DNA from 3 places in the Proteiniclasticum sp. C24MP genome. Region 3 is predicted to be linked to each of the others. Evidence: riboswitches for the same ligand, from Rfam matches in the RefSeq annotation. Region 3 holds a riboswitch; each other region holds the start of a gene.

Region 1 (10,678 bases), on a different contig from region 3:
TATGACAAGATGAATTCATATAAGTGCACCGTGTCTCTGACGTCTCTCGACTTTGCAAATAAACGATCTCTGGGTTCTGGAGGTATTATATTAACTTCTCCACTAAATACTATGGAGAGTATTTATGACATATTATGGGCATCCATAGCAGATATTGCATGCTCTATCTACACACAATATCTTAATCTGAATAGCATGACCAGTAATGCCAAAGACTACATCAAATGTGGTGGTGGTGGTTTCCGTTCTCGAACCTTATGTCAAATGCTGTCGGATATGACAGGAAAGAAGATAATCTTGTTTGACAGATATCAGCAGGCTACTATTATCGGGGCAATTGTCCTGGCAAACCGCTATTTCAAGGAAGAGTCAAATTTTGAATTTTTTATGTTGGAAGAATATACACCCAAAGAAGACAGCTTAGTTCAGCAATATTATAGTGAATGGATCAAGAACCGTAAATTAATTAGTGAAAGAAAATAAAAAAAGTGGAGGAAAGAAATGTTATTAGAAAACGAAAGAAATTTAATTGTAGAATATGGTAAAAAGATGAGTGCTTCAGGCTTGACATCTGGTACAAGTGGAAATATCAGTATTTATGTTCCTGAAAAAGGTATGATGGCTATCAGCCCATCTGGCATAGGATATTTCGATACCAAGCCAGAAGATGTGGTAATCATGGATCTTGATTCCAATGTCATAGATGGACATAGAAAACCCTCAAGTGAATGGGCACTTCACTCAGAAATGTACAAGAGAAAGCCGGACTGCAGATCTGTAGTGCATACACACTCCATGTACTGTACTGTTTTCGCATCTCTGCATCAGCCTCTTAGAGCTGTGCACTATGTGCTTGCGGATGCTGGAGTAGCTACAGTGCCATGTGCACCTTATAGAACATTTGGAACTGTTGAGCTGGCTCAGGTGGCAGGTGAGTACATTGGCGAAGGAAATGCGGTTCTGCTTGCAAATCATGGTATGTTGGCATGCGGTGGTTCAATAAAGAGTGCATACGGCTTAGCCAATGGACTTGAATACTGTGCAGAGCTAGAGTATCGAACTAGAGCTATTGGAAAGCCTGTAGTGCTTGATGATGAAGAGATGGCTAATATTATTGAAAGATTTAAAACTTATGGTCAAGTAAGTAGAACTGAAGGATAGCGAATCCGATTATATGGTACTTTTAGTGTGAGAATATAAAAGATATATATATATATATATATATATCGACAGTCAAAAACAATCCAGATGGCAGCCTGAGAGCTCCCTTCTGGATTGTTTTCATAGATCTGATATTTAAGTTTTCAATTCTGAAAGCTTATTCTAATTAAGTGTATTAATTAATTATTGGGAGAGGTTTGTTAACCCATGAAGATGACAGCAACACCTAGTACACCGATGAGGGCACCCATGACTTCATTGGCCTTGACCTTTTCCTTGAAGAAAATGATACTTACCGGAATGATCAGGATGGGCACGATGGCCATGAGGGTAGAAGCAATGGCCGTGGACGTGTATTTCACTGCCATAAGAGACAGAGATACACCTACCACAGGTCCGAAGATGGAACCGATGGTGATGCCTGTCATGGCATTCTTGTTCTTGAATGTGCTGAAGAAACCAGACCACTTCTTTGTTGCCGTTATGATGATGATGAATCCTAGGATTCCAGCAAAGATTCTGATTTCAGTGGCGACGAAGGGATTGAGATCTGCCACACCCACTTTGGAGAGGATGAGCCCAAGTGCCTGACCTACAGCGCCTAAGAAAGCGAAGGTGATCCCTTTGATGGGATGTCTTACAACGATCTTATGACTTCCCTTGTCTTTTCCCATGACCACGATGGCGATTCCGATGAAAGTCAGCATCATCCCTGCAATCTGGATGAAGCCCAGTTTCTCACCTAAGATGAAATAACTCATCACTGCCGTGATGGGTGGAGCCAGCGCCATGATCAGCATGGATACTCTTGCACCGATTTCAACGAAAGCCTGGAAGAGGAACATATCCCCCAGAACAAAGCCTACAAGTCCTGAAAAGAGCAGTGCCTGGAAAGCTTCCGGGGTTACATTAAGATTCCTGAAGCCGCTGGTGATAAAGAAATTAATAACTGTAATAATGACTAGAGAGACCACAAGTCTCATGAGATTCAGAACCAGAGAACCGACTTTCTTGCCTGCGTATTCAAAGGATACAGAAGATCCTACCCAGCAGAAGGCGGTAAGTATAGCAGCAATTTCGCCAATAAACATCTAACATCCATCCTGTCCTATTTTATTTTTCATTTCATTATCTTAACACAGCATCAAAGGATTTCATAGAAAATTTAAAGTTCTCTGAACTGGCGTAAAACCTGAAATTAGTTCTGAAACAGGACAGTATGACAGCAGGAAAATTCAGCCGTAAATAGAATGACAATATTTGATATGAAGAATTGGATAAATGGCAAATTCAGTGCTTTGACGAAGAAGTGAAAATTGGGTATAGTATTATGAGCTAAAAGCGCTGAAAGTACCAGAACCGGTTAAGAAATGCGCTTTTCTGAAATGATCGGAGGACCTATGAGCGTAAAGTCTAAAGAAAGAAATCAGTTATATAAGACATTTTTTAAATATGTATCCTTGAACGTCATCAGCATGATCGGATTTTCCGCCTTTATCCTGGCGGACACCTTCTTCATCGCCAACGGCATCGGAAAGGATGGTCTGGTATCCTTGAACCTTGTAATACCGGCTTATACCGTGGTCTATTCCATGAGTCTTCTGCTTGGAACTGGTGTTGGAACCGTCTACTCCATCTATCGTGGAGAAAAGAAACCGAAACGAGGAAATGAAGTGTTCACCCAGATGATGATTCTGGGCATTTTCATCGGGCTTCTCTTCACCATCATTGGGCTGCTGTTTCCTGATGAGATCGTGATGCTTTTAGGGGCAGAAGGCCATCTTGTCGAGATGTCCAGAGACTATACCTACACAGTATTCAACTTCTCCATTGCCTTCATGGTGAACAGTATTCTTGTAAGCATGGTGAGAAACGACGGACATCCAAGGCTTGCCATGATCGCCATGATGACAGGCAGTCTCAGTAACATCCTTTTGGACTACATCTTCATCTATCCCCTTGGGATGGGCATGTTCGGTGCTGCCCTTGCCACAGGCATCGCACCGATACTAAGCATTCTTGTGATGGTACCTTTCTTCATTAAGAAGAAGCACCATTTCAGGTTTGTGAAGACAGAGATGAGGCCCTTGGAAATAAGAAAGGTAGTCTCCATCGGCATTCCCACCTTCATCACAGAGCTCTCCTCAGGGCTTGTGATTCTGCTCTTCAACCTGGTGATTCTTCACTACATCGGAGAGATCGGTGTGGCAGCCTATGGCATCATCGCCAATCTGGCGCTGATTCTCATCGCAATCTTTTCTGGAGTAGGGCAGGGGATTCAGCCCATCATCAGCTTCAATCACGGTCAGGGAAATCAGGAGAATGTGAGAAGAACACTCAGACTGGGGATTCTTTTCTCAGCGGTGCTGGCGGTGCTTCTCTACAGCATATTCATCGGTAACTCCGATGAGATCATCAGGGCGTTCAACTCGGAAAACAATCTGGAGCTCCACCGCCTGGCCAAGGAAGGCATGCGGATCTATTTCACCTCCTTCCTCTTTGCCGGAATGAACATCACCATCATCTCCTATTTTTCAGCCAAGGCGAAACCGAGACCCTCCTTCATCGTTTCGCTACTCCGAGGAATACTGCTGATTCCACCGGTACTTCTCCTCTTTGCAGATGCCATGGGCATCACTGGAGTATGGATCACCATTCCACTGGTGGAGCTTCTGGCGCTACTCATCTCACTCACGCTGCTCCATATGGAAAGAAGAAAAAGAATGCAGATGCCTTTATAGGGTCTGCATTCTTTTTATGGTTCAGGAGCGCTTCATTCGTGATAAGATAGAAAGAGAATACTCTATATACTGGGGGAGAAAAATTATGAGAATACCATATGAAACCATGCTGAATGAATTCAAGAGGGTCCTCACCGACCGCGGAGTCTCTGAGGACATCGCCTTTGAAGCGGCGGAGAACTTTGCCATGACAAGCCTTGACGGAGTCTATTCCCATGGCGTCAACAGATTTCCGAGAATCGTAAGCTACATAGACCGCAAGGTCATCAATCCCAAGGCCCTGCCCGAATGCGAGATGCATTTCGGTGCCATGGAAAGATGGAACGGGAACCTGGGACTTGGAAACATCAACGCCAAGCGTGCCATGAAAAGAGCCTGCGAACTGGCTGAAGAAAACGGAATCGGGGTTGTGGCACTGAGAAACACCAATCACTGGTTAAGAGGCGGTGCATACGGATGGCAGGCCGCCGAAGAAGGATACATCGGCATCTGCTGGACCAATACCATGCCTAATATGCCTGCCTACGGCGGAAAGGACCATAAGATCGGCAATAATCCTTTCATCATGGCAGTGCCAAGAACCAGCGGGGAACATGTGGTACTGGATATGGCCATGTCCCAGTTCTCCTATGGAAAGCTGGAAGACTACAGAATGAAAGGGAAAGAACTGCCCATTCCTGGTGGATATGATCAGGCAGGGAAACTGAGTACGGATCCGAAAGTCATCGAGGAAACCAGAAGAGTTCTGCCCATCGGTTTCTGGAAAGGAAGCGGACTTTCCATCGTGCTGGATATGATTGCGACGGTTTTAGCCGGTGGCAACGCCACTCGTGATATCGCCAAGGATGACCAGAATGAGTCGGGACTGTCCCAGGTCCTCATAGCCATCGATCCGAAGAAATTCAGTACAGCAGGAGAAATCGACACCATGGTCACCCGCATTGTGGAAGACCTGAAATCATCGGAAGTGGATGAGGAAATCGGCAGGGTATCCTATCCCGGTGAATCCACCATCAAGAGAAGAAAAGAGAATCTTGAAAAAGGCATTCCCGTGCTGGAAGAAGTCTGGAACAGGATCCTTGCTCTGTAAAACCTGCTTTGAAAATCTCTGAAAAGTTTATCGGTTAAAAGGATTACATCAGGTGACAACGGGAAACAAATTAAGAGATGTATAATTATTCAACGATTATAAGCGATTCGTTTGACAATAAAACAAATTAAATGTAAGATAGCAATAATTTAATACAGCCGTGTGAAAAGAGGTCGCGTCTAGTCAAGAGTACCGTGAAAGGGAAAGGGGCTGACGCCGAAGTACATTGTACTGGGCCCTGACTGAACAAGTCAGGGACTATTTCCAGATCGTTGCCCAATGGTCTGGAAGTGCGCTTTAACATGGCAGGGCGACTGCAAGGTATATTCATGACCGTGAGCATTCGCTCACGGTCATATTTTTTTATCTGCAGGAGGACAAACCCATGAGACTATATGGAACACAGAGCATCATAAACAATCATCTTCACATCGGCGGTGTCAGTACTAAGGACCTGGCCAGAACCTATGGAACCCCCCTCTACATCATGGATGAGGAGGAAATGAGATCCAGAACCAGGCTATTCAGAGAGAATTTCATCCATGAGAGAATCGAGACGGAAGTGATCTATGCCTCCAAGGCGTTCATGACAAAAGCCATGGCAAAGCTCATAAAGGAGGAAAATCTATCGCTGGATGTGGTCTCAGGAGGAGAGCTCTTCACAGCACTTGCAGCGGGCTTCCCAGCGGAGAAGATCTTCTTTCACGGAAACAACAAATCTCTGGAAGAACTCGTCTATGCAGTGCATAGCGGCGTAGGAACCATCATTCTGGACAATGAGGACGAGGCGGAAAGACTGAGAGGGATTCTGGAAGAGAGAGAAAAGAAGCAGAGAGTGATTCTGCGGGTGAATCCCGGCATCGAAGCCCATACCCATGAATACATCAGCACCACGAAGAATGATTCGAAATTCGGTCTCAGCATCTTCAGTGCAGACACCGTGGATCTCATAAAAACCCTTGATGCGGATCCCGTCTTTGACTTTCGAGGTATCCACTGTCATATCGGATCCCAGATCTTTGAAGAGGAATCCTACTTCAAAGCTGTGGAGGAAATGCTTGGCTATGTGGGTAACCTGAAAGAGAAGGGCATAGCGATTAGGGAACTGAACCTTGGTGGAGGCTTTGGGGTCTCCTATGAGGAAAAGGATACGCCCATGGTGTATGAAAACTTCCTGAAAGCACTCCTTGAACATGTAGCAGGGATTTCAGAGCAGATGGACCTTCTGCCCCTGAAAGTGCTCATCGAGCCTGGACGTGCCATTGTGGCCAATGCGGGAACCACACTTTACGAGGTGGGTGGAACCAAAACCACCTATGGGGGAAAGAAGTACGTCTTTGTGGACGGCAGCATGGCCGATCACATCCGTACGGTTCTCTACGATGCAACCTATACAGCATGCCTGGCAGACAGGATGGAGGATCCACAAGAGGAAGTCTATACGGTGACGGGAAAAGCCTGCGAGTCCGGAGATATTCTGGTGAGAGAAGCGCATCTTCCGGTACCGGAAAAAGGAAACCTTCTGGCGGTGTTTTCCACAGGTGCCTACCACTACTCCATGGCGTCCAACTACAACCGCCTGAGAAAACCGCCGGTGATCTTCGTCAGAAGCGGAAAATCAAAGGTTGTGGTGAAGAGAGAGACCTATGAGGACCTCATAAGAAATGATCAGATGGAGGAATATTAAGCGATGAGAACAGTACTGAAATTCGGCGGATCCTCGGTGGCCGACCTTGCGAGAATGAAAAGCATCGCAGAAAAGCTTGCGAGAAGACAGATTGAGGGAGAAGAGCTGGTGGTGGTGGTCTCCGCCATGGGAAAGACCACCAATCAGCTTCTGTCCATGGCAAGGGAAGCATCGGAGAATCCGTCTAAAAGAGAAGTGGATATGATGCTGGCCACGGGAGAACAGATCTCCATAGCCCTTCTCACCATGATTCTTCAGGAGAAAGGAGTGAAGGCCGTATCCCTAACGGGATACCAGGCAGGCATTCTCACGGAAGGCATTCATACGAAGAACAAGATCAGAGACATTGATCCGAAAAACATCGAAAAATATCTGTCCGAAGGATATATCGTAGTGGTGGCGGGATTTCAGGGATTCAATGAAAGCGGCGAAATCACCACCCTGGGAAGAGGAGGATCCGATACCACAGCAGTGGCTCTGGCGGCAAAGCTTCATTGCCACTGCGAGATCTATACGGATGTGGACGGCATCTACGGAGTGGATCCGAGGCTCTATCCCAGGGCAAGGCACATGGACTCCATCACCTATGAGGAGATGAAGGAAATGGCATTTCTCGGTGCCAAGGTCATGGAACCCAGATCCGTGGACATTGCCCAGAACTACGGCGTCATCATCTATGTGGGCTCTGCCCACGAAGACAAAAGAGGAACCTATATACAGGAAGGAGAAAAAAACGTGGAAGAGAGAAGCATCACCGGTCTGTCGGTACTGGAAAACATCATGATGGTCACCATCAGTCATCTGCCGGAAAGAAGCATCCATACGGCAGACATTTTCACAAAACTGGCAGAAGAGGAGATCAATGTGGATATGATCAGTCAGACGCCCATGCCGGACGGATCCGTAACGCTTTCCTTCACGGCTTCAGCCGAAGACAGAAAGCTCATGGAATCGGTGCTGCACGAAGTGGTGGATGAGCTCCCCGGAGCGGAGCTGACGACCACCACTGAGATTCTGAAGGTATCCGTGGTGGGATCAGGTATGAGGACCCAGAGCGGTGTAGCGGCTAGAATCTTTACGCTCTTTGCGCAAAACGGCATCACCTTCAAGCAGGTGAGCACATCGGAGATCTCCATCTCCTACACCATGGAGAAAAAGCATAAGGAGAAGGCGGTAGAGCTCATTGCAGATGCCTTTTCTCTGTAAGGAGGGTGAGAAACATGAAATTCACAAAATATCACGGGACCGGAAATGACTTCATAGTCCTAATAGAAAAGGATCTGGAGGGAAGAGAAGAAAGTGAAACGGCCAAAGCCCTCTGTCATAGAAACTACGGCATCGGCGCAGATGGACTGCTCATCGTGAAGGAGTCTCAGGTGGCGGACCTTAAAATGGCCTACTACAATCAGGACGGCAGTGTTGCACCTATGTGCGGAAACGGGCTGAGATGCTTCGCAAGGTTTGCCCATGAAAATGATCTGGTGGAAAATGACCGGTTCCAGGTGGAAACCCTGGCGGGGATTCTTCCAGTGGATGTATCTTCTGGGTATGAGAGAATCCGTATCGGGCTCATGAAGCCATCTTTTCATCTCACTGCACCCCATGTGAGAAGGGAGGTTTATGAGGGGGAAATTCTGAACCTTGCGGTCAATGGAAGAAGCTATGATCTTCATGTGCTCTTTCTCGGGACCCTGCATGCTGTGGTCTTTACGGAGGATGAAGTGCCCTATGAGGATGCCGATGGCCTCTGTCACCATGAATTCTTTCCGGAGCACATCAACGTGAACTTCGTAAAGGTGGAAAGCGAAGAGGCCATAAGGCTTCTGACCTTTGAACGCGGAGTGGGCTACACGCTGGCCTGCGGAACAGGTGCCGCATCCGCTCAGGTGACTGCCCATAAACTGGGCTTCACGAAGCCCAAAGCAAAGGTCCATGTGGATGGAGGAATGCTTGAAGTCACTGTAAAAGACCAGGTGTTTCTGGAAGGACCCGCTGTATGCATTGCGAAAGGAGAGATGGAAATTGGACAAGCTTAATCTGGCCATAGTAGGAGCCACCGGTATGGTGGGCAGAACCTTTCTGACGGTTCTGGAAGAGATGGAACTTCCTCTCGGGAATCTGGTGCTTCTGGCATCGGAAAGATCTGCCGGAAAGAAGGTTCTCTTTCAGGGAAAAGAGATCGAGGTGGAAGAGCTCACGGAAGGCTCCTTTGACAAGGAAAGATTCCAGTACGCCCTCTTCTCTGCAGGAGGAAGCATCTCAGAGATCTATGCACCGATCGCCACCCAAAACGGCATCACCGTCATCGACAACAGCAGTCAGTGGCGTATGCATGAAGAAGTGCCTCTGGTGGTTCCGGAAATCAATATGAAGGCTGTAGAAGACCATCTTCTCATCAGCAATCCCAACTGTTCCACCATCCAGTCCGTTCTGCCACTGAAGGTGATCCATGATCTCTATCAGGTGGAAAGAGTAGCCTATACCACCTATCAGGCGGTGTCGGGCTCCGGGCAGAAAGGTGTGGAGGATCTTCTGGGCACAAGAGCAGGAAAAGAGCCTTCCTTCTATCCCAAGGTCATTTCCGATAACTGCCTTCCGCAGATCGATGTGTTTCTGGAGGACGGTTATACGAAAGAAGAGCAGAAGATGGTCGATGAGACCAGAAAGATTCTGGAGGATGAAAAGATGAAGGTCACAGCCACCTGTGTCAGGGTACCTGTTCTTAACGGACACAGCGTTGCCATGAATGTCACCTGCAGAGAGAAGATCGATTACGAGGCGCTTAGAAAAGCGCTGGCTTCCTCTGAAGGAATCATCTATTACGAAACAGACTATCCCACAGCCAGAGATGCCACGGGTCAGGACCAGGTCCTTTTGGGCAGACTGAGAAAAGATGAGAGCCTGGATAATTCACTGCACCTCTGGTGCGTGGCGGACAATATCAGAAAAGGCGCAGCAAGCAATGCTGTGGAGATTTTAAAGAGAGTATGGGAGGAAAGAAGATGAGTTTATGGATTGGAGCGGGGGTTGCCCTGATCACCCCTTTTAAAAACGGAGAGATTGATTACGCGTCACTGAAGCGTCTCATAGAGTGGCAGATTGAGGAAGGTACAGATGCGCTCATCATGGCAGGTACCACAGGAGAGTCCGCCACCATGTCCAAAGAAGAGAAGCTGGCATTATTCAGCTTCACCGTGGATCTGGTCCAGGGCAGAGTGCCTGTCATTGCAGGCACAGGGTCAAACTGTACCAGTGACACCATCTCCCTTTCCGTGGAAGCGGAAAGGATAGGTGTGGACGGACTTCTTCTGGTGACGCCTTACTACAACAAGCCCAGCCAGAGAGGACTTTATGCACACTACAAGGCTGTGGCGGATGCGGTGAAGCTTCCCGTCATACTCTACAATGTGCCAGGACGGACCTCTGTGGATCTTCTGCCTGAAACCGTGGTGAAGCTTGCGGAGATTTCCAACATCGTCGGTCTCAAGGAAGCTTCCGGTGAACCGGACAGAGCGGCAGTCATTCTGCAGGAGGTGAAGGAGAACTTCAGAGTCTACTCCGGAAACGACAATGAAATCTATGACTTCATGGCCAAGGGAGCCCATGGCGTCATTTCCGTCTTATCCAATGTGGTGCCTAAGGCGGTCCACGAGATGGTCTATGACTATGTGGAAGGAAGAGCGGAAAAATCTCTTGCGAGTCAGAGGGCATATGAAAATCTGACGTCCTCTCTCTTCATGGAAACCAATCCGGTACCGGCCAAAGAAGCGCTGAACCTCATGGGATACGAGGCAGGGGAGTTCAGGCTGCCTCTTGTGGGGCTGGAGGAGCAGAACAAGGAGAAACTGATCTCTGTTCTCAGAGCCTATGGTCTCATGGAAGGGGGCGCAGGAAGATGAAAGTGATTCTATTCGGCGCAGGAGGGCAGATGGGCAGAGCCATTTCAGCCCTCTATGAGGAAGATCATCCGGAGGTGGAAGTGGTTCTGGTGGACAGGGA
Region 2 (10,678 bases), on a different contig from region 3:
CGTTTAAGATTGTAAAGGGCGATATCACAGAAATGAAAGTGGATGCCATCGTCAATGCCGCCAACACCACCCTGAAAATGGGGGGAGGCGTCTGCGGCGCCATTTTTCTGAAGGCAGGTCCAGAAGAGCTTCAGAAGGAATGCGATGAGATCCATATGTGTCCTGAGGGAAGTGCAGTGATAACGAAGGGATACAGACTGAAAGCGAAGCACATCATCCACGCGGTGGGTCCCATCTGGCAGGGTGGACATCATCAGGAGGAAGCAAAGCTTCGAAGCGCTTATGAAAGCGCGCTGAATCTCGCTCAAAGCCATGATCTGGAGTCTGTGGCCTTTCCGCTCATCTCCTCGGGCATCTATGGCTATCCCAAGGAGGAAGCACTGAGAGTGGCCAGAGAAGCCATCACGGACTTTCTGGAAGACGCCGATCTTCTGGTGTATCTGGTGATCTATGATCAGAAATCTCTGAAGATCAGCGCGGAGAGAAGATCATCCATCGAGAAGTATCTACTGGAATACTACGAGCATGAACAGAGGAGAGGTCTTCTCAAAAGAAAGAGGGAGCTTCCTGAGTACTATGCGAACAGTACTCTGGAAGTGCCTTCCATGGCCAGTGAAGCTTCCATGGAGAGCATCTCGCTGGAGGACTATTTCGAAAAACTGGAGGAGACCTTTTCGGAAAGACTCTTGAAACTCATCGACGAAAAAGGGTATACCGATGCACAGGCCTACAAGAAAGCGAACATATCAAGACAGCACTTCTCCAAAATCAGAGTGGATAAAGATTACAAGCCCAGCAAGACTACAGCCATCTCCTTTGCCATCGCTCTGGAGCTGAATCTGGACGAGACGCTGGACCTTCTGGGGCGTGCAGGATTCACCCTTTCCCATTCCAGCCAGTTCGATACCATCATCGAGTATTTCCTCGTCACGAAGAACTATGATATCTTTGAAATCAATGAAAGTCTCTTTGCCTATATGCAACAGACACTGACCTAGAGAAATGTCGCCCGGGAGGCGACCTTTTTCATTTCCGCCTCTGCTATGATTACAGCATCAAAGCGATGGAGGGAACGAAAATGAGAAAAGAAAAACGAACAGACCTGGTCATGATTCTGGACAGAAGCGGTTCCATGTCAGGACTGGAAAGAGACACCATCGGCGGCTACAATGCCATGCTGGAGGATCAGAAAAGACTGCCTGGAAAAGCATACGTCACCACGGTGCTCTTCAACCACAACGTACGGATTCTCCATGACAGGGAAGACATCCGTTTTGTGAGACCTCTGAATCATAGAGATTACCATGTATCAGGCACCACAGCACTCTATGATGCCATCGGCATCACACTGGACCATATGGAGAATCACTACAAGGAGAGGGGCAACAGGGATGACCGCGTCATGGTGGTCATCACCACTGACGGGATGGAGAACGCCAGCACGGAGTATCATCTGGCAGCCATAAAAAGCAGAATCCAAAGGCTGAAGGAGCGTTATGGTTTCGAATTCATTTTTCTGGGTGCCAACATGGATGCGGAGTATGTGGCGGAGGATTTCGGCATTCAGAGAGACCGCGCCGTGACGTATCATGCGGATGTGGAAGGGACGAAACTGAACTTTGAAACCATCAGCTGTGCGGTGGAGAACATGAGAAGAAGCAGTGCCATTCCTGATGACTGGAAAAAGAACATTGAGAAGGACCATAAGGAAAGAAAGAGAAAGGATCCGCACAGATAGACTGGATACAGATGCACATGGCATCAGAGAAAGAGAGCGTAGCGCTCTCTCTTTTTCTGTGCAGACAGAAAATGGAAAAGATCGGTTCAATATATATTTAACGATTCCGGTTAAATTAATTCAATATTTTGTCAATAAATGGTAAGATAGAAGAGTAATATGGAATAAAGTTGGGGGTTAATCAATATGACAACAGTTAAAAAGGTACTTACAGGGAATGAAGCCGTCGCAAGGGGTTTTTATGAGGCGGGAGGGCTTCTGGCTTCCAGTTATCCGGGGTCTCCCACTGTGGAGCTTCTGGAATCTGTGAAGAAGTATGAAGGTGTCTATGCGGAATTCAGCGTGAATGAAAAAGTGGCACTGGAAGTGGCTATCGGAAGCTCCTTTTATGGAGCGCGTTCCATGGTGTCCATGAAGCATGTAGGCGTCAACGTGGCCATGGACCCGCTCATGACCTTCACCCAGACACCCATGAATGGAGGATTTCTGCTTGTCACAGGAGATGATCCCGGTATGGCCAGTTCCCAGAATGAACAGGACAACCGGATCATCGGTAAGTTCGCCAATATGCCGATCTTTTTTCCTGGTAGTTCTCAGGAAGCGAAGGATTATGCCAAGCTTGCCTTTGATCTGTCCGAAGAATATGAAACACCCATGATGCTGGATATCACCTCCAGAGTCTGTCATGCCAGAGGAATCGTCACGGAAGAGCCTCGGGTGGAATATGAGCCTAAGGGCTTCACACCGGACAACTCGAAATACACCATGCTTCCACCCATCACCCATGCCAGGCAGTTTGCCATGAAGGAGAGAATAGAAGCATTTTCAAAATATGCGTATGATGCACCGGTGAATCTTCTGAAAGAAGTGGAAGGATCCAGGGTGCTTCTCATCGCATCAGGGCTCGTCTATCACAATCTCATGGAGCTTAATGTTCCCTACAGCATCTACAGACCGGGTATGATCTATCCGCTGAGTGGAGAAAGACTGAAGGAGCTCAGTGAAAAATATGATCGGATCATCGTCATTGAGGAACTGATGCCTTTTATGGAGAATGAGCTGAAGCTCATGGGCATCCCCTGCGAAGGGAAAGAGTGGTTCTCCTTCACGGGAGAGCTCAATACGGAAAATATCGAAGAGGGCCTGTTCAAGGCGGGTCTCATCACAGAAAGAAGGCTGGAACTGCTGGAAAGAAAAGAGATGGTATCAAGACCGCCCATGTTCTGTTCAGGATGTCCTCACAGACCGGTCTTTGATATTCTGAAGAAGATGAAGGTTCTTGTCATGGGCGACATCGGATGCTACTCCATGTCGGTGCTGCCGGCGTTTGAGGCATCCCACACCATGATCAGCATGGGTGCCACGGTAGGCATCACCAAAGGCATGAACAAGGTCATGCGCATGAAAGGAAACGACAAGCCTCTGGTATCTGTCATCGGTGATGGAACCTTCTTCCATTCCGGTATGACGGGGTTCGCCAATCTCATGCATCAGATGGAGGAAAATGATAATATGACATTCATCATCCTTCAGAACGGAACCACTGCCATGACCGGTGGTCAGGGCAACGGAAGTTCAGGAAAATATGATGTCAATGACGATATGCACATCGACATCCAATCCATGCTGAACACCATGGGCATCGAGAACGTGCAGTACGTGGATCAGTTTGACTACAACCTGTTCCGAGACACACTGAAGGAAGAAGTGAAGAAGAAGGGCATTTCGGTGATCATCGCCACAAGACCTTGTGCACTGAAATTCAAGATCAAGGAGCCGAATTACTATGTGGATCCGAAGATCTGCATCGGCTGCAGATCCTGCGTCAAGACCAACTGTCCGCCCATCAGGATGAAGCAGTATCCGGGCATCGATAAACTGAAATCTTCCATCGATCCCAACATGTGTGTGGGATGTAGTGTGTGCGCGCAGGTCTGTCCTGTAGGCGCCATCAAGAAATCACTGAAGGGGGAACAGAAAGAATGGATTTAAGAAGTATCATCATCGCAGGAGTAGGTGGACAGGGACTGGTCCTTGCCACAAGAATCATTTCAGAAGCCGCATTCAAAGCAGGTCTGGATGTGAAAACCAATGATGTGGTCGGGCTCTCGCAGAGAGGCGGCACAGTCTGGGGTACGGTGAAGATGGCTGAAACCGTGCATTCCCCGAACATCCTGCCAGGCGAAGCGGACATCGTGCTGGGCATGGAACCTCTGGAAGCTTTGAGATGGAGCCATGGACTGAAAGAGGGAGGGCTTGTGATTCTCAACACCAACAGAGTCTATCCTACGCCGGTGCTTCTGGAGAAGGAGAAGTACCCTGAAGAGGAAATCGAAAAACTGAAAGAGAAATTCAAGGTCATTGAAATTGATGCTCAGGCGGAAGCCAAAGCCTCAGGCAACATCAGAGCGGCAAATACCATCATCCTCGGTGTGCTTTCGAACTTTCTTGAAATCGAGGATGAAGTATGGCATGAAGTGCTCAAGGAGAATGTTCCGAAAAAGGCAGTAGAGGAAAACCTGGTCGCCTTCAGGAGGGGTAAAGCGTATGTCAGAGAGTAAAAGACTTTTCATAGGAATCGAACTGAATCAGATCCACAAGGAAAATCTGTCAGAGACCAACAAGAGAATCATGATGCATCTGAAAGAGGGACATCCTACACCAAGAGACAATTATCATATCACGCTGAGGTTCCTGGGTGAAACCAGGGAGAACAGAATTCCGGTCATAGAGGAGATCATGCAGGAAGTGGCCATGAAATCTCAGCTCTTTCTCACCTATATGGCAGAGCTTGATGAATTCAGAAAAGGAGACCGGTCCACCATCTGGATGGGGGTGAAGAGCAGGGAAAAGCTGGCGGAGATCCGTGAGCTGCTGGATGAAGAGCTGGAGAAGCTGTTCTACAAGAAAGACCCTTCGACTTATGTTCCTCATATCACACTGGTGAGAAACGGGGAATATCTGGAAAACGTGGAAGGCATCGAGGAGCTGAACCATAAGATGAAGCTTCCGAAGCTTCCGATTCTCATGGACAAACTGGTTCTGTTTGAAAGTGTGAAAGAAGGAGAGGAGCAGAAGTACATCAATATCTACGAGACTCCTCTCAATGTGAAGAGAGTGTAGGGTTCTCCTAGGATAACGGAGTAAGAACTATGAGAGGTCCTGGCTGAGATGGATGAAATCTTCTGCCGGGACTTCACATTTTCAGAAAGAGTTTTCTGAAAGTACACAGAGTATACACAGCTCCACGGCTGAGGTATGGGAAAATAAAGAGAAGAGAAACAGGAAAGGAGAGTACTTTATGGGCGTTCAGATATTCATCAATTACAACGGAGACTGCAGAGAAGCTGCAGAATACTACAGTGAGGTCTTCGAAACGAAACCTCCGGTATTCATGACCTTCGGGGAAGGCATAAGAGAAGAGGATCACAGTGTTCCGCTGGAAGCCATGAATCTCATCATGTATACGGAACTGGAGATTGAAGGAGACCGCATCATGATGTCGGATATCTTCCCGGGCATGGAATACAAGGTGGGAAACAATATGAATCTCACGGTCATCTGCAAGGATGTGGAAACTGTCACGAAGTATTTCTATCGGATGAAGGAAAATGGAACGGTGGAAATGGAACTTCAGGAAACGGAGTGGAGCCCCATCTACGGAAGCATCACCGACCAGTATGGAATCCACTGGCAGTTCAACGCTTCACCGGAAGTGGGAGAATTCAGCATAGAGTCCTGATCAGAAAGCGGATAGCACGCCTATCCGCTTTCTCTATGGGAAATATATGGAAGTATGGAAAGAATTAAGCTTTTCTTCATGTCATTCTTTCTGGAACTACGCTATAATAAGCAATATAAAAGCAGTTGAAAGAAATGAAATAATCATATTGCAAGGAAACCCTGCAGGAAGAGGTGAGCATTATTTTAGACAAGAAAACCGTAAAAAGCCTGATAACCATCATTTTTTCCGCAATTCTGTTTGCGTGGGCTTTAAAACACATTCCGTTTATCATGGACGTCTTCGGCACCGTTCTGAAACCGATGGTACCGCTGTTTATCGGTGGTGCCCTGGCCTTTGTGCTGAACATCTATGTGAAGCAGCTGGAAAGACTTTTCTCCGGGATCGGAAAGAAGAAAGTGAAAAGAGCAGTGAGCATCGTTGTGGCACTCCTGACACTGATTCTGATCCTGGCACTGGTGCTTCTCATCGTCATTCCGGAAATGGCCAGAACCTTCGACAATATCGGGAAAATGCTTCCTGATTTCTTCGAAGATGCAAAAGTATGGCTGGAAGGTATCATGGGCAGTTTCCCTATGTTTGAAGATTATCTGAACAATGTGGACCTCTCCCTTGAAAACATCGGAGAAACCCTTATGGATGTCATCATGGTGGGTGGAAACAACCTGGCGGACTTCACGGTGAGCGTTCTGACCAGACTGTTCTCAGGTGCCATGAACATTCTCCTGGGTCTCATCTTCGCCATCTACATTCTATTTGACAAGGAGAATCTGGGCAGGCAGGTGAGAAGAATTCTTTATGCGTACCTGCCAGAAAAAAGGGTGGACCAGTTTCTGGGCATCACCATCCTTGTCAGCGACATCTTCCAGAAGTTTGTCACAGGGCAGCTTACGGAAGCGGTGATTCTGGGCATGATGTTCGTGGTCTCCATGCTGATCTTCGGATTCCCTTACGCGGTGGTTGTAGGGGTACTTGTGACCCTGACAGCGATCATCCCCATTGTGGGTGCGTTCATCGCCATGGCCATCGGCTTCTTCCTGATCTTCGTGAACAGTCCTGTACAGGCCTTATGGTTCCTGGTGCTGTTCTTTGTACTGCAGCAGATAGAGGGAGATTTCATCTATCCTAAGGTTGTAGGCAATTCCATCGGGCTTCCCGCCCTCTGGGTGCTGGCGGCAGTCATGGTGGGGGGAGGACTCTACGGAATTCTTGGGATTCTTCTGGCAGTACCCATCGCATCCGTCTTCTATGTGCTCATCAAGAGAAATGTGGGTAACAGACTGGATGACAAGGATGTAGACGAACGAAAATACAAATAGCTGAAATCACAAGGAGTCCGCACTGAGCTGGACTCCTTTCTTGGGTAGTAAAAGTCAAGTGCACTGCAGTCTGATTGTTCCCGGATTCATAAAGGTTTTAAGTCGGAAATGGATGGAATCAATGATATAATAAAGAAAAACAGCTTCAGGAGAGATAACATGTATTTTATGATCATAGGGGAGCTGAGACTTCTCAAGCCCGCACAGACCAGATCTCAGGTGGAAAAAATGCTTTCGGATACACTGAAGAAAGTCAATGGAGACTATAAGGAGGTCATCGCATCGAATTTCTCGATGACCATCGGAAATGAGTTTCAGGGGCTTCTATCATCTGGGGATTCCGTCATGGAAATCATCGATGAGATCCGATTCCGCATGGATGAGGTGGAGCTTTTCTTCGGCATCGGCGTAGGTGACATCGAGACAAGGATCAGCAAGCTGAGCATCGGAATCGATGGTCCCGCCTACTGGAACGCGAGGGAAGCTCTTCTGGCGCTAAATGAGGACAATGATTACGGCAGTACGAAGATCCGCATCGAAGCAGACGAAAACAGAAATCTTGTGCGGATCATGAACGAGACCATAAGGCTCTGCGGGTATATTGAAAGCCGATGGAGAGACACCCAGAAAGAAGTGGTAAAGAAATCGGTGCTTCTTCATGGACATGACCTTTCAGTGAAGCAGATCGAACTGGCCGGGGAACTGGGACTTTCCACCCAGGCGCTGAATCAGAGAATACAAAGCAGCGGCTACTATAACTACATCCGTGCAAGGAAAGAAATATCTCTGCTTCTTGAAGCGGAGTGGGGAAAAGAGAAAAGACAGTAAAGATTGCCCTATACAGGGCAGCTTCAGAAATCATGGAAATCGGAGGTTCACTTTTGAAGAAAACACAGAGCATCGTCATCATACTTTTTCTGATTCTTTCAGCCTTCTTTCTCGTCGGCTATGAAAAGAGCGGCAGGAATGAAAACAGTGACCAGGAAAAGGCTTTTCTGGCGCAGGAAGGGCTTGATCTCTGGGTCATCTCGGACCTTCACTTCCTTTCCCCTTCCATCAATGATCAAGGCCCTTCCTTTCAGCGGTATATGGAAGTGGGGGACGGAAAGAATCTGAATGAGATCCATCGGATTACAGATGCCTTCAAAGATGAGATCATAGCTGCGAAGCCCGATGGCCTGATTGTCAGCGGCGATCTGACAAACAACGGCGAACGGGAAAGCCATCTGGATCTGGCTGCGCTCTTTCTAGAGATCGAGGATGCGGGCATAGAAGTCTATGTGACCCCGGGAAATCATGATGTGAACAATCCCTATGCAAGAGGGTTTCAGGGGGAAAAGCAGACCAGAGTAGATACCGTTTCACCGGAAGCGTTCAGGGAGATCTATAAGCAGAACGGATTTTCGCAGGCTTTTTCCGAAGATGAAAATTCCTTGAGCTATGCCGTGAAAGCGAATGAGAAAACCTGGATTCTCATGATCGACACAAACAGATACCAGAGAAATATGGAGCTTGGCTATCCGGAAGCTGGAGGGATCCTGAGCCTGGGTACCTTCACATGGATGAAGGAAGTTCTAAACAGTGCGCAGGAGGCAGGGGCTGAAGTCATCACAGTGACCCATCACAACGCGCTGATGCACAGCGGCATCGCCAGAGAAGGATATATGATCGACAACCATGAGGAGTATCTCGGCATCATCAGAAGAAGCGGTGTGAAGCTCAATCTCACAGGTCATATCCACATTCAGGACATCACGGTCAATGAGGAAATGGACCCTGTCTACGAAATCGCCACCAATGCGCTTTCCGTTTATCCTCATAAATACGGCAGAATCCGGGTGTCTGAAGAGTACGGCATCGAGTACCGGAGCAGAAAACTGGATCTCACTGAAATCATGCTGGGCAGTGCCCTGAAGGATTTCCGGTCTCTGGATGCCTATTCGAAATCCTATTTTGAAGAGAAGTCCGCGACACGGATCTATCATAGACTCCTTGAAGAGTCGAACGCCACAGAAGAGGAAGCAGGTATCATGGCAGAAGCCATCGGCATGCTGAATGTGCTCTATTTCGGGGGTGATGAAGATCAGCTCACGGAAGAAATGAGACTTCATGAGGGTTTCCGCCTTATGGGGGAAGTGGGGGACGAGAAGACGGCGTATTATATGCAGCGGATCCTGAATGAATCTGGTCCGGATGACAATATGCTCAGAATCGGTGAATGAACTTTGAGAATCTTTGAATTTCAAAGTACGTGTAAAGATTTACAGCGCAGATAATGTTCCACGATTTGTGTCAATCTCATATTTATTCAGAATTCAGGTTGACACTTTTTTCGTATTGAGATAGTATAGAGGCAACAATTTAATAGTGACCTCATCTTTGTAAGGTGAGGTAGAGGAGCGGTATTTAAGAACCATGGAGAAGCAGAGGAAGCAAAGATCCCATGGCACAGGAAATTTCGCCGAAGTGTAAAGTGGCCTCACCGCTTTATGCTGGGCTTGCAGTTAAGAGCTGCAGGACTGTCCTTATGGCTTACCCAGGTTATAAGGTTGAGCTATCTTATCAAGGGAAAGAAAGGGGTTCAAGGGTTGCATTTTAATGCCTGAGTTCGTCTCGGGTATTTTTTTATTTGTCGGAAAAACACTATTAAAACGTTAGAATGAATAATTATAAATAATAGGAAGCTGTATATGTATAATATGCAGACGAAAAGGAGAGAAACATAATGAGAAGAATCAGTATGATGATCATGGTAATCATGAGTGCGTTGGTGATAGTAACAGGATGCGGAACAAAGATCGATGCCGAAGGGGATGGCGTATTCAAGGTAGGAATGGAAGCCGGCTATGCACCGTTCAACTGGACACAGAGCGATGATGCAAGCGGCGCAGTGAAGATTGAAGGTACGGAAGAATATGCGGCTGGATATGATGTGGAGGTTGCCAAGAGGATTGCAGAAGGTCTTGGAGAAGAGCTTGTCATCGTCAAGGTCGAATGGGACGGACTGGTTCCTGCACTGAAGTCAGGCACCATCGATGCCATCATCGCCGGTATGTCTCCTACGGAAAAGAGAAAAGAATCCATTGATTTCACAGACAACTACTACATGTCCGATCTTGTCATTGTTGTGGCAAAAGACGGTGCCTATGCAGGTGCACAGAGTCTTTCCGATTTCAGCGGAGCGAAGATCACAGCGCAGCTGAACACCTTCCACTACGATGTCATCGATCAGATCGAAGGCGTACAGAAGCAGACAGCCATGGACAACTTCTCCGCCATCAGAGTGGCCCTGGAGTCCGGTGTCATTGATGCCTACGTGACAGAAAGACCGGAAGCGGTTAGTGCTTCCGCAGCCAACGACAAGTTCACTTTCATTGAACTGACAGACGGGTTTGAGACTTCCCCTGACGATACAGCCATCGCGGTCGGAATCAAGAAGGGAAATGAGACACTGGTTGAAGAAATCAACGCCATTCTAGGAGAACTCTCCGTAGAAGAGCAGCAGAGCATAATGGATCAGGCGATTCTGAATCAGCCTTCCGCAGAGTAAAATGTGATACCTGGCTTCAGCGGTGCTGAAGCCGGTTTTCCACGAGGAGGATAAAATGACACTGGAGACTATTTTTGATATAGCCGTAAGCAACTGGCCGATGTTTCTGAGAGGGGCTTTGTCCACTTTACAGATTTCCATCATCAGTACCATTCTGGGTACGATTCTGGGACTTGTCATCGGCATCATAAGAACCATACCGCAGCCGGAGAGAGGCATGAAGAAAATCTTCCTTAAGATCGTCAATGGTCTCATGTCTGTCTACATTGAAGTGTTCAGAGGGACACCTATGATTGTACAGGCCATGATCATCTACTACGGGGTAGCCA
Region 3 (10,678 bases):
TACCACAAAAGTAGGACTGGATCTGGCAAGAGATGAAAAGTGCGACATGGTCATCGCCTGTGGAGGCGGAAGCGTCATCGACAGCGGAAAAATCATCGCCGCCATGCTGGAGAATGAAGGTGACATCTTATCCTATCTGGAAGTCATCGGAGAAGGAAAGGCCCTTTCCAATCCATCTGCACCTTGCATCGCCATACCAACCACCTCAGGAACAGGCGCAGAAGTCACAAAGAATGCAGTCATCAGCTCTTCAGAGCACAAGGTGAAGGTAAGCCTTCGAAGCTCCTATATGGTTCCTGAGCTGGTGCTGCTTGATCCGCTTCTCACGGTCTCCATGCCGAAGGGCGTTACAGCAAGCACAGGTCTTGACGCTCTGACACAGGTCATCGAGCCTTTTGTCTCCCATCTGGCCAATCCCATGACGGATGCATTCTGCAGAGATGGGATGCGGCTCGCTTCAAGGTCTCTCAGAAAAGCCTACGACCAGGGCGAGAACCTGGAAGCCAGGGAAGAAATGCTTCTGGCAAGTCTTTTCGGTGGAATTGCTCTTGCCAATGCGAAACTTGGGGTAGTCCATGGATTTGCCGGCGTCATTGGCGGCATGTATGGCATCCCTCATGGAATCGTCTGTGCAGGGCTGCTGCCTCATTCCATAGAGACCAACGTGAAGGCGCTGATGGAAAGAGAAAAGGAGAATCCAGCCATTGCCCGATACAAGGAGGCAGCTGAAATTCTGACAGGAAACAGAGACGCTTCCATTGAAGACGGGATGAAATGGGTCATGGACCTGTGTGAACATCTTTCCATACCCAAGTTCAGAGAATTCGGCATGACGGAAGAAGATTTCAGAGAAATCATTGAAAAGTCCATGAGAGCCAGCAGCATGAAAGGGAATCCCATCGTGCTGACCTATGAAGAACTTTCAGATCTTCTGAAAAAGGCATTGTAGGATCTGCATAAGAGATTCTGCATGGATATTATGGTGGAAATAGATTGCTTTCAAAGTTTCAGAGAACATAAAGATAAACAAGAGTATGAGAGGTAGTGTGCAATGAGATTGTTTTTAGAGGTACTGCGAATCCTCCTGATCTTTTTCATATCAGGAAGTTTTTACTCCATGGTTCTGAGCATCGTTTATAAGTCCATGGGTGTTTCTCGATTTGAGTGGTTAGGTGCTGTGGCTGTCCTGGTTATCCTGTTTGTGATTTACAGAAATAGATGGCAGTTTAAAGGATGGTACAAAGGGGAAGAAAAGGCAGTGTTATCTCAGAAGACTACGAGGCTGCTGCTTTCTTTCTAGCCCTCTTACTGATTCTGCCACCACTTATCCATTATTTCATCGCATAATCCCAGGCTATAGTAAGATCAGCTATAGCATAAAATAATCAGACACCAAAAGAGGTTCGTTGGAACCCCTTTTAAATTATCAGTATGCACAGTATTTTTTTATAGAACCTGAAAAGAGAAAGCAAAGTCTGGCCTTGCTTTCTCTTTTTGCTGCTTATTCCAGTCTGCCTTTGGCAGTCTGATATTCAATTTCAATACCTATAATGGAAGTGATTTCTTTCTTGCCTTTGATGTACAGCTGCCCCTGATCTATGAAATCAGGTGCGTACTTCTCTATGATCTCTTCCAGTGCGGCATCTTTTTCACTGCCTTCAATAACCTTTGCTCTGCCAAATAGAACAACGCTTCTGTATCTTGTGGAAAACTGGTTCGGGAGTGTCTCCACATCGGTGACTACAGTGAAGGAGACTTTATCGCAATTGGATATGTTTTCCATTTTCATTCCTGAAGGAGCACAGTGGAAGTAGATTTTTCCGTTATGGTAAATGTAGCTCAGGGGTGTTGCGTAAGGATAGCCATCTACTCCTGTGGTAGCCAGCACTCCATAGAGACCTTCTTTAAGAATCTCTTCAATGTGTTCTTCGGGTAAGGTTCTGTTTTTGCGTCTTGGTTCACGAAACATAGGCATCTCCTTATAAATCAAATTTTATTCTCAAGGCCGATCAGCTGGATGGTAGATCAGCTGCACAACACCAGATGGATAAGTATTCACTTTCTTTAAAAGAAGATTCCTCCTGCTGGTAACGGTGAAAAGCGGTTTTCCCTCTCCCAGAAGTACAGGATGAACGGAGAGTCTGTATTCATCGACGAGATTGTTCTCCATGAAGGTGGTGATGAGATCAGAGCCTCCATAGAGCCAGATGTCCTTTCCCTGCTGCGCTTTAATCTTCTCTACTTCATCCGTCAGATGCTCCGACAACACCGTGAAATCGGGCGTGGACGCAAGGGTTCTTGAAAAAACGTACTTCTCCATGCTGCTGATGCGTGCAAGCATTTCTCTGTCTTCCATGGTGATATCATCATCAGACAGTAATTCTTTCCATAATTCGTAGCTCTTTCGTCCGAAGAAAATTGTATTGACCTGATCCAGAAAACTGTTGAAATCCATCTCCGGTTCCATGATGCACCAGTCGATTTCCCCATGTGTTCCCTCGATGAATCCATCAAGAGTTACAGCCAGATCCAGCAGAATTCTTCTCTTTCCTGACACTTCGTAACACCCCCTTTTTTGTCAGTATATCAGCTGAAGTCCCATAGAGCAATGAAACCTGTCAAGAAACAGAGTACATCTCTTCGGAAGGACAGAAGCATGAATATGCGTTTAGTCTTAATAATATGGAGATATTCTGCATAAATAGTAACGGTTTAGTAAAGTGAACATGTCAATAGTAAAAAAATATGACAATTTATTATCTGGATGTTGATTTATTAAACGATTACAGAGTATAATAGATACGATAACGCACATAATCATCGTTTCTAAATAGAGGAGCGACCAGAAGGTAATGGTAATGATATGAAACCCTTCTTTTACCATGAATAGCTGGCCGCCGAAGGAATGCAGCAAAAGGGTTTTTCTGCAGATCCTGGTGAAAAGGCACAAAGCCTATCACTGTCATGTAGGTATACATGGAGCGCTATTTATGTTTTTAAAACATAAAGGTGCTCTTTTTTGTTGTGCTTTTTTGAAGGATGATGCAGTGGAGGATAAGGGGGAAAGAATAATGGAAGCAATGATCAGGTTAAGAATGAGTGCCCATGATGCGCATTATGGGGGAGGTCTTGTGGATGGAGCCAGAATGCTGATGCTTTTCGGAGACGTGGCTACGGAGCTTCTCATAAGGAGAGATGGGGATGAAGGGCTCTTCAGGGCTTATGAGGAAGTGGAGTTTCTGGCACCTGTCTACGCCGGGGACTATATAGAGGCAGTGGGGAGAATCATCAAGGAAGGAAAGACTTCCAGAAAAATGGAATTTGAAGCGAGAAAAGTCATCGTTCCAAGAGGAGACCTTAGCGAGTCCGCCTGTGATGTGCTGAAGGAACCCATCGTCGTATGCAGGGCAGTGGGAACCTGTGTCGTCCCGCTCGAAAAGCAGAGAGGAGAATCGGAATAATGGAGAAACTCATTATCACCGCAGCCATCTGCGGAGCGGAAGTGACGAAGGAACATAACCCCAATGTACCCTATACTATTGAGGAAATCAGAAACGAGGCGAAAAAGGCTTATGATGCAGGTGCATCCGTCATTCATCTTCACGTCCGTGAAGATGATGGAACGCCGACACAGAGCAAGGAGAGATATGCAGCCTGCATGAAGGAAATCAGAGAAGTGTGCCCGGATGTGATCATTCAGCCCAGTACCGGTGGTGCTGTAGGCATGAGTGCAGACGAGAGGCTTCAGCCGCTGGAGCTTTCGCCTGAGATGGCGACCCTTGACTGTGGAACCCTGAATTTCGGAGGGGATGAGATCTTCGTCAATACGGAAAACATGATCATCGAATTCGCAAAAAGAATGAAAGATCGAAGCATCAAGCCGGAATGTGAAGTCTTTGATAAAAGCATGATCGATATGGCCGTGAGACTCATGAAAAAAGGTCACATCGAATCACCCATGCATTTCAATCTGGTCATGGGGGTCAATGGCGGGATCTCAGGAGAACCAAGAGACCTCATCTATCTTTCCGAATCGCTCCCTGAGGGAAGCACCTTCACGGTTTCGGGCATCGGCAGAGTGCAGCTTCCGCTGAGCACCATGGCGATTCTTCTGGGAGGCCATGTGAGAGTGGGATTTGAAGATAATATTTATCTAAAGAAAGGCCAGCTGGCGGAGTCCAATGCAGACTTTGTGAAAAGAGTGGTGGAGCTTTCAGGCATTCTTGGAAGAGAAGTGGCTACACCTCATGAAGCAAGACAGATACTGGGCATCAGTAAATAACTACCATTTGGAGGAAGTGACGATGAAGAAAACAGGATGCAGATATGGCACCCATCGGGTCATAAGCCCGGAAGGAGTTCTGCCACAGGCGGCACTTAAAATTGATAATGATATGGACATCTATGACAATGAGATTCTGGTGGATGTCATTGCGCTGAATATCGATTCTGCAAGTTTCACGCAGATCGAAGAAGAAGCGGGACATGATACGGAGAAAATCGGCAGAAAGATCATGGAAATCGTAGAGGATCGAGGGAAGATGCAGAACCCCGTCACCGGTTCCGGTGGCATGCTCATCGGCGTCGTAGAAGAGATCGGGGATGCGCTGAAAGATAAGATCGATCTTAAGGCAGGAGACAGGATTGCCACACTGGTATCACTGTCCCTGACACCGCTTAAGATCGAGAAGATAAAGGACATCAAAAAAGACATCGACCGTGTGGAAGTGGAAGCGAAAGCCATTCTCTTTGAATCAGGAATCTATGCGAAGCTCCCGAAGGACATGAATGAGAATCTGGCACTTGCAGCACTGGATGTGGCAGGAGCACCTGCCCAGGTGGCGAAAATGGTGAAGCCTGGAGACAGTGTTCTGATTCTGGGAGCAACTGGGAAATCAGGGATGATGTGTGCCTATGAGGCCATGAAGAGAGTAGGACCCACAGGAAATGTAGTGGCAACGGACCTTCGAGAGGAAGCGTTGGAGCTGCTTCTTAAGAACCGATTCTGTCACAAGGCCTTCTCAGGAGATGCGAGAAAACCAGTGGAGGTCATGAACAGGGCACTGGAGATGAATGGAGGAAGAGAATATGACATTGCCATCAATGTGGTGAATGTGCAGAACACGGAAATGAGCACCATTCTGCCCGTAAGAGACGGAGGAATCGTCTATTTCTTCTCCATGGCCACCAGCTTCACCAAGGCTGCGTTAGGGGCAGAAGGGGTAGGGAAAGATGTGACGATGATAGTAGGAAACGGCTACACCAAAGGTCATGCTGAAATCACTCTGGAGGAGCTGAGAGAGTCAGAAGCCCTGAGAAAAATTTTTGAAGAACTCTATGTATAGAAAGGAAGTATGTGATGAACAGATTTGCAGAGAATAACAGGAAAGAAATGTTTCCGGATGTGCCAGATGAGAAATGGAACAGCTGGCTGTGGCAGGTACAGAATCGAATTGAAACAGTAGAGGATCTTAAGAAATATCTCCCTCTCACAATAGAAGAAGAAGCAGGAGCAAGGAAAGCCACGAAATCCCTTAGAATGGCGATTACGCCATACTACCTGACACTTATGGATAAGGAGAACCACAGGGATCCGGTAAGACTTCAGGCAGTTCCTTCCGCCATGGAGATCATGACGTCCAATGCGGATCTCATGGATCCCCTGCATGAAGATGAAGATTCTCCGGTGCCTGGTCTTACTCACAGATATCCGGATCGTGTGCTGCTTCTCATTACAGATCAGTGCTCCATGTACTGCAGACACTGTACGAGAAGACGCTTTGCCGGACAGACAGACAGTCCCATGAGCAACGACAGAATCGATAAGGCCATCGACTATATCAGAAATACACCAGGCATCCGTGATGTGCTTCTTTCGGGCGGAGATGCTCTGCTCATGAGTGATGCAAGACTGGAAGCCATCATCAGGAAGCTGCGTGCCATTCCTCATGTGGAGATCATAAGAATCGGCAGTAGAGTGCCTGTGGTCATGCCTCAGAGAATCACCGAGGATCTTGTGAATATGCTGAAGAAGTATCATCCCATCTGGGTGAACACCCACTTCAACCATCCTTCGGAAATCACCGAAGAATCCAAAGCCGCCTGCGAAAGAATGGCCAATGCCGGAATTCCTCTTGGGAACCAGTCTGTTCTTCTCAAGGGAATCAATGACTGTGTCCATGTGATGAAGGAGCTTGTCCATGGCCTTGTGAGAATCAGAGTAAGACCTTATTACATCTATCAGTGCGATCTTTCCATGGGGCTGGAACACTTCAGAACTCCCGTATCCAAGGGGATCGAAATCATTGAAGGGCTTCGTGGACATACGTCAGGATTCAGTGTACCGACCTTTGTGGTGGATGCACCAGGCGGTGGCGGAAAGATTCCTGTCATGCCGAACTATGTGATCAGTCAGGGCACTCATAAGGTCATTCTCAGAAATTTTGAAGGGGTCATCACTACCTATACGGAACCGGACTCCTATGAAGAAACCTGTCAGTGTGAAGTATGCCAGGGAAAGAGAAAAGTGGAGAATATAGGCATATCCTCCCTTCTTGAGGGCGATGCCATCAACATCGGAAATTCCGAAGTACTCCGCAAGGCCAGATCGTAAATGAAAGGGCTGTTTCGTTTATCTTCTCTGGCCATTATGGGGATGGGAAAGAATACGGGGAAAACATCTTTTCTGAATCTCATCATCGAAGAAGCCCGGGTGCATCACAAAGAGAAGGTGCTGGCTCTGACTTCCATCGGACGGGATGGGGAAGAAAGAGACCTGGTCACAAAAGGAGACAAGCCGAAAATCTATATCAGCGAAGGAACACTTATAGCAACTTCGGAGGAGCTCTTATCCAGGTGTGATGTGACAAAGGAAATCATGGAGAGTACCCGCATATTCAGTGCACTGGGAAGAATCATCATCTTTCGTGCTCTCTCTGACGGATTTGTGGAAATAGCCGGGCCTTCAAGGAGCAGCGATCTTCTTGAAATAGAGAAGAGCATGAGAAGGATTGAAGAGCACTGTCTGTTCATCGTGGATGGTGCATTGTCCCGCATGTCTTTTTCCACGCGAACCGAAGGAGCGGTGCTCTGCACTGGCGTGAGTGTCAGTCAGAGTCAGGATAAGATTCTGGAGAAAACGAGAAATGCTTTGAAATCTCTGACCCTTCCTGTAACGAAGCATTCGCTTCCGAAGGAAGCTGGAAGAGCCTTTGTGAAAAACGGAAACTGGGAGAGAGTGCAGGGGGAGCTGGCGCTTTCTCTGGGGAAGGAGATACGTAAAGTGCTTTCGAATGATACGGAAGCCATCTACATAAAAGGAGCAGCTACAGATCAGCTGTTCACAGAGCTTCTGGCGGATGAGCATTTCAGAAACCGGGATTTCATACTTGCAGATGGAACAAGCTTACTGATCAGTCCTGAAATGATGAGCAGGCTTTCTAGAAGAAAGATTTCTCTGCAGGTGGTGGAGGAGATCAGAGTGGAAGAAATCATCGTCAATCCCTACGATCAGGGCGGTTTTGAAGTGGATATTGAAAAACTCATAGGAAGGATTCAGAAGGAAACGGAGATTCCGGTGAAGAGTCTTCGTGTATGGAAGGAGGGAAAATGATGCATTTCAGCAGGAAAGAGAAGCAGGACATGGGCCTGAAATTCGTCATGGACCTGATCAGGACCGGAAGCCCTTACGGAAAAGAACATAAGAGCAAACTGTCCTTTTATGGAAAGGACAAGGAAGAAGCCCTTCAAAGAGAGCTTGAAAGAACCAGAGATCTGAGAGACAGACTGCCTTCCCTCAGAGAATCGGCGGAGGAGCTCTTTCTCCTTCTGCATGAGCTTAGGGATATCCGAAACACCGTTTTGGCGGTAGAGGAAGGACTGGTACTGAGCGAGCTGGATCTCTTTGAGATCAAGTATTTTCTGAAAAGAATGCACAGGATTGAAGAAATCCGATCTTTCCTCCTCAGTCAGGAGCTGAAGCTGGAGAGGCTGGATGTGATTGCAGATCTGCTTGATCCAGCTGGAACAGGGTTAAACACATTCTACATCTATGACGAGTATGATGAGGAGTTAAGGGTCATCAGACGGGATAAGAAAGAGATTGAGAAAATGATCCGTTCCCTCAGAACTCCGGAAGAGAAAAATGAGCTGCTTGTCATGAGAAGAAAAATCGTGGCAAAAGAAGAAGTGAGAGAGTATGAAGTGAGAAGAGAGCTTTCGGATCAGCTGAAGCCCTATGCGCGGATACTGCTGCGCAATATGGATATCATCGGGGAGCTGGACTTTCTTCTGGCAAAAGCGGTGCTTTCTGAAAAGTTCGTTACCACCCTGCCTGTAGTAGGTGACTTGCCTTCCATCCATATGGTGGAAGGATATCATCCTTATTTCGCGGAACTTCTCAAAGGAAGAGGCCGGGAGTTTGTCCCCGTCTCACTGGAAGTGAGAAGAGGAAGTACGGTGATCACCGGTGCCAATATGGGGGGCAAGAGCATCAGTCTGAAGACCCTGTTTCTCAATGTGGTGCTGGTCCAGCTGGGTATTCTGCCCTTTGCAAGTAAAATGGAGACTCCGGTTCTTGGCAGCATGCATCTTCTTTCCGTGGATCGGGAGAATCCCGACCAGGGACTATCCTCCTTTGGGGGAGAAGTGGTGAAGATCACAGAAGTCATGGAAGGAATGAATGAGATGCCCTCATTACTGGTTCTGGATGAACCGGCCAGGGGCACCAATCCTGTGGAAGGCATGGCCATAGTAGGCGGACTGCTTAACTTTTTCAGAGACCGGCAGCATTTTCTTCTCGTCGCCACCCATTACGACATCAAGAGCCTCACGGGGATTCACAGGTATCAGGTGCGAGGTCTTAGAGAGGTTAATCTGGATGATCATATCAGTCAGGAAAAGGAAGACCGCCAGAAACAGGTTGCCTATCTGTCGGACCTCATGGACTATACACTGGAAAAATGGGATGGAACGCCTATTGTGGGAGATGCAGTGAAAATAGGCGAATTTCTGGGGTTCCAGGAAGACCTCACTGCTGAAATAAAGAAATTACTGGAATAAGGGGAAAACAAATGAGCAAAATCAGATTGGATATAAATAAGGTGGACACGGCAAGAAACCATGCCCGCGCCATTGCGGAAGAGACACAGAGATTTGTGGATCTACATACCACCGTTGCGGTGGAAAGAACGGTTCTTCGGCTTCTGGGCGTTGATGGAGTGAATGAGGAAGGCGTACCGCTGCCGAATATCGTGGTGGATCACCTGAAGGAAAAGGGAGCACTGGAAAACGGTGCCGCCTTTTACATGGGCAATGCCATGGTGGCGCTTTCGCTGTCACCTCAGGAAATAGCGGAGGAAATCGCGCAAGAGAGACTGGATCTTACGAAGCTTCCGGTTCATGACCGCTTTGAAGTGGAAATGAAAGTGGAAGATGTGGCCAGAGAAACGGTGGAGAAGATCAAAGGTAATCGAAAGGATAGAGAAGCCAAGCTTGAAGAGTTCGGAGATAAGAGCGGACCGTACCTTTATGTCATTGTGGCCACCGGTAACATCTATGCGGATATTGTTCAGGCTAAAGCCGCTGCAAAGCAGGGAGCAGATATCATTGCCGTCATAAGAACCACGGGTCAGTCTCTTCTTGACTATGTGCCCTACGGAGCGACTACCGAAGGATTCGGAGGCACCATGGCCACCCAGGAGAATTTCAGACTCATGAGAGAAGCGCTGGACGAAACAGGGGATGAGCTTGGCAGATACATCCGGCTCTGCAACTACTGCTCTGGCCTCTGCATGCCTGAAATAGCGGCCATGGGTGCGGTGGAAAGGCTGGACGTGATGCTGAACGATGCCCTATACGGCATTCTCTTCAGAGACATCAACATGAAAAGAACGCTCATCGACCAGTACTTCTCAAGAGCCATCAACGGCTATGCAGGGGTCATCATCAATACGGGAGAAGACAATTACCTGACCACAGCTGATGCCTACGAGGAAGCCCATACGGTCCTGGCTTCCCAGTTCATCAATGAGCAGTTTGCGCTCATGGCGGGACTTCCGGAAGAGCAGATGGGTCTGGGTCATGCCTTTGAGATGGATCCGGAAATGAAGAACGGATTCCTTTATGAGCTTGCACAGGCGCAGATGGCCAGGGAAATCTTCCCCAAGGCACCACTGAAATACATGCCTCCGACAAAGTTCATGACGGGCGACATCTTCAAAGGGCAGGTGCAGAATGCGCTTTTCAACATGGTGACCATCATGACAGGGCAGAAGCTCCATCTTCTGGGCATGATGACAGAAGCCATTCACACACCATTCTTATCTGACCGCGCTGTGGCCATCGAGAATGCATCCTATATTTTCAATACCATGGAGGATTTCGGAAACGAGATCGAGTTCAGACAGGGCGGCATCATTGAAAAAAGAGCGGAGGAAGTTCTTTCTGAAACGGTGAAGCTTCTGGAGAACATCAAAGAGGAAGGGCTCTTCAGAACCATTGAAAAGGGTAAGTTCGCAGCCATCAAAAGACCTCAGGATGGCGGAAAAGGTCTGGATGGAGTAGTGAAAAAGAGCAGCACATACTATAATCCTTTCTTTGAACTGTTACTGGAAGGGGGAGCGAACTGATGAGCAGCGGATTATACAACACGAAGAAAATCCACCTGGATGAAAAACTG

Evidence for each region. A riboswitch is a leader RNA that binds a small molecule or an ion and turns the genes downstream of it on or off. The one in region 3 is predicted to bind lysine.
Region 1: another riboswitch for lysine. It lies ahead of lysA (diaminopimelate decarboxylase); the one in region 3 lies ahead of ACHAL6_RS13520 (hotdog domain-containing protein).
Region 2: another riboswitch for lysine. It lies ahead of ACHAL6_RS09025 (transporter substrate-binding domain-containing protein); the one in region 3 lies ahead of ACHAL6_RS13520 (hotdog domain-containing protein).

Annotation. Positions count from the first base shown of each region.
Region 1 is NZ_JBINJW010000001.1:350,784-361,461, reverse strand. It holds gene ACHAL6_RS01805 (FGGY-family carbohydrate kinase) at 1-483, shown strand, start outside; gene ACHAL6_RS01800 (L-fuculose-phosphate aldolase) at 502-1,161, shown strand; gene ACHAL6_RS01795 (DMT family transporter) at 1,362-2,252, opposite strand; gene ACHAL6_RS01790 (MATE family efflux transporter) at 2,562-3,902, shown strand; gene yiaK (3-dehydro-L-gulonate 2-dehydrogenase) at 3,988-4,992, shown strand; lysine riboswitch at 5,152-5,298, shown strand; gene lysA (diaminopimelate decarboxylase) at 5,378-6,679, shown strand; gene ACHAL6_RS01775 (aspartate kinase) at 6,683-7,885, shown strand; gene dapF (diaminopimelate epimerase) at 7,900-8,715, shown strand; gene ACHAL6_RS01765 (aspartate-semialdehyde dehydrogenase) at 8,702-9,685, shown strand; gene dapA (4-hydroxy-tetrahydrodipicolinate synthase) at 9,682-10,578, shown strand; gene dapB (4-hydroxy-tetrahydrodipicolinate reductase) at 10,575-10,678, shown strand, end outside.
Region 2 is NZ_JBINJW010000011.1:4,580-15,257, reverse strand. It holds gene ACHAL6_RS09070 (macro domain-containing protein) at 1-998, shown strand, start outside; gene ACHAL6_RS09065 (VWA domain-containing protein) at 1,079-1,738, shown strand; gene ACHAL6_RS09060 (thiamine pyrophosphate-dependent enzyme) at 1,925-3,730, shown strand; gene ACHAL6_RS09055 (indolepyruvate oxidoreductase subunit beta) at 3,721-4,299, shown strand; gene thpR (RNA 2',3'-cyclic phosphodiesterase) at 4,286-4,861, shown strand; gene ACHAL6_RS09045 (VOC family protein) at 5,040-5,480, shown strand; gene ACHAL6_RS09040 (AI-2E family transporter) at 5,654-6,799, shown strand; gene ACHAL6_RS09035 (SatD family protein) at 6,959-7,627, shown strand; gene ACHAL6_RS09030 (metallophosphoesterase) at 7,681-9,021, shown strand; lysine riboswitch at 9,184-9,364, shown strand; gene ACHAL6_RS09025 (transporter substrate-binding domain-containing protein) at 9,522-10,349, shown strand; gene ACHAL6_RS09020 (amino acid ABC transporter permease) at 10,405-10,678, shown strand, end outside.
Region 3 is NZ_JBINJW010000027.1:21,101-31,778, reverse strand. It holds gene ACHAL6_RS13540 (iron-containing alcohol dehydrogenase) at 1-949, shown strand, start outside; gene ACHAL6_RS13535 (hypothetical protein) at 1,052-1,300, shown strand; gene ACHAL6_RS13530 (pyridoxamine 5'-phosphate oxidase family protein) at 1,502-1,969, opposite strand; gene ACHAL6_RS13525 (dihydrofolate reductase family protein) at 2,000-2,557, opposite strand; lysine riboswitch at 2,824-2,995, shown strand; gene ACHAL6_RS13520 (hotdog domain-containing protein) at 3,072-3,461, shown strand; gene ACHAL6_RS13515 (3-keto-5-aminohexanoate cleavage protein) at 3,461-4,282, shown strand; gene ACHAL6_RS13510 (L-erythro-3,5-diaminohexanoate dehydrogenase) at 4,305-5,345, shown strand; gene ablA (lysine 2,3-aminomutase) at 5,360-6,613, shown strand; gene ACHAL6_RS13500 (hypothetical protein) at 6,656-7,612, shown strand; gene ACHAL6_RS13495 (hypothetical protein) at 7,609-9,060, shown strand; gene ACHAL6_RS13490 (lysine 5,6-aminomutase subunit alpha) at 9,072-10,628, shown strand; gene ACHAL6_RS13485 (OAM dimerization domain-containing protein) at 10,628-10,678, shown strand, end outside.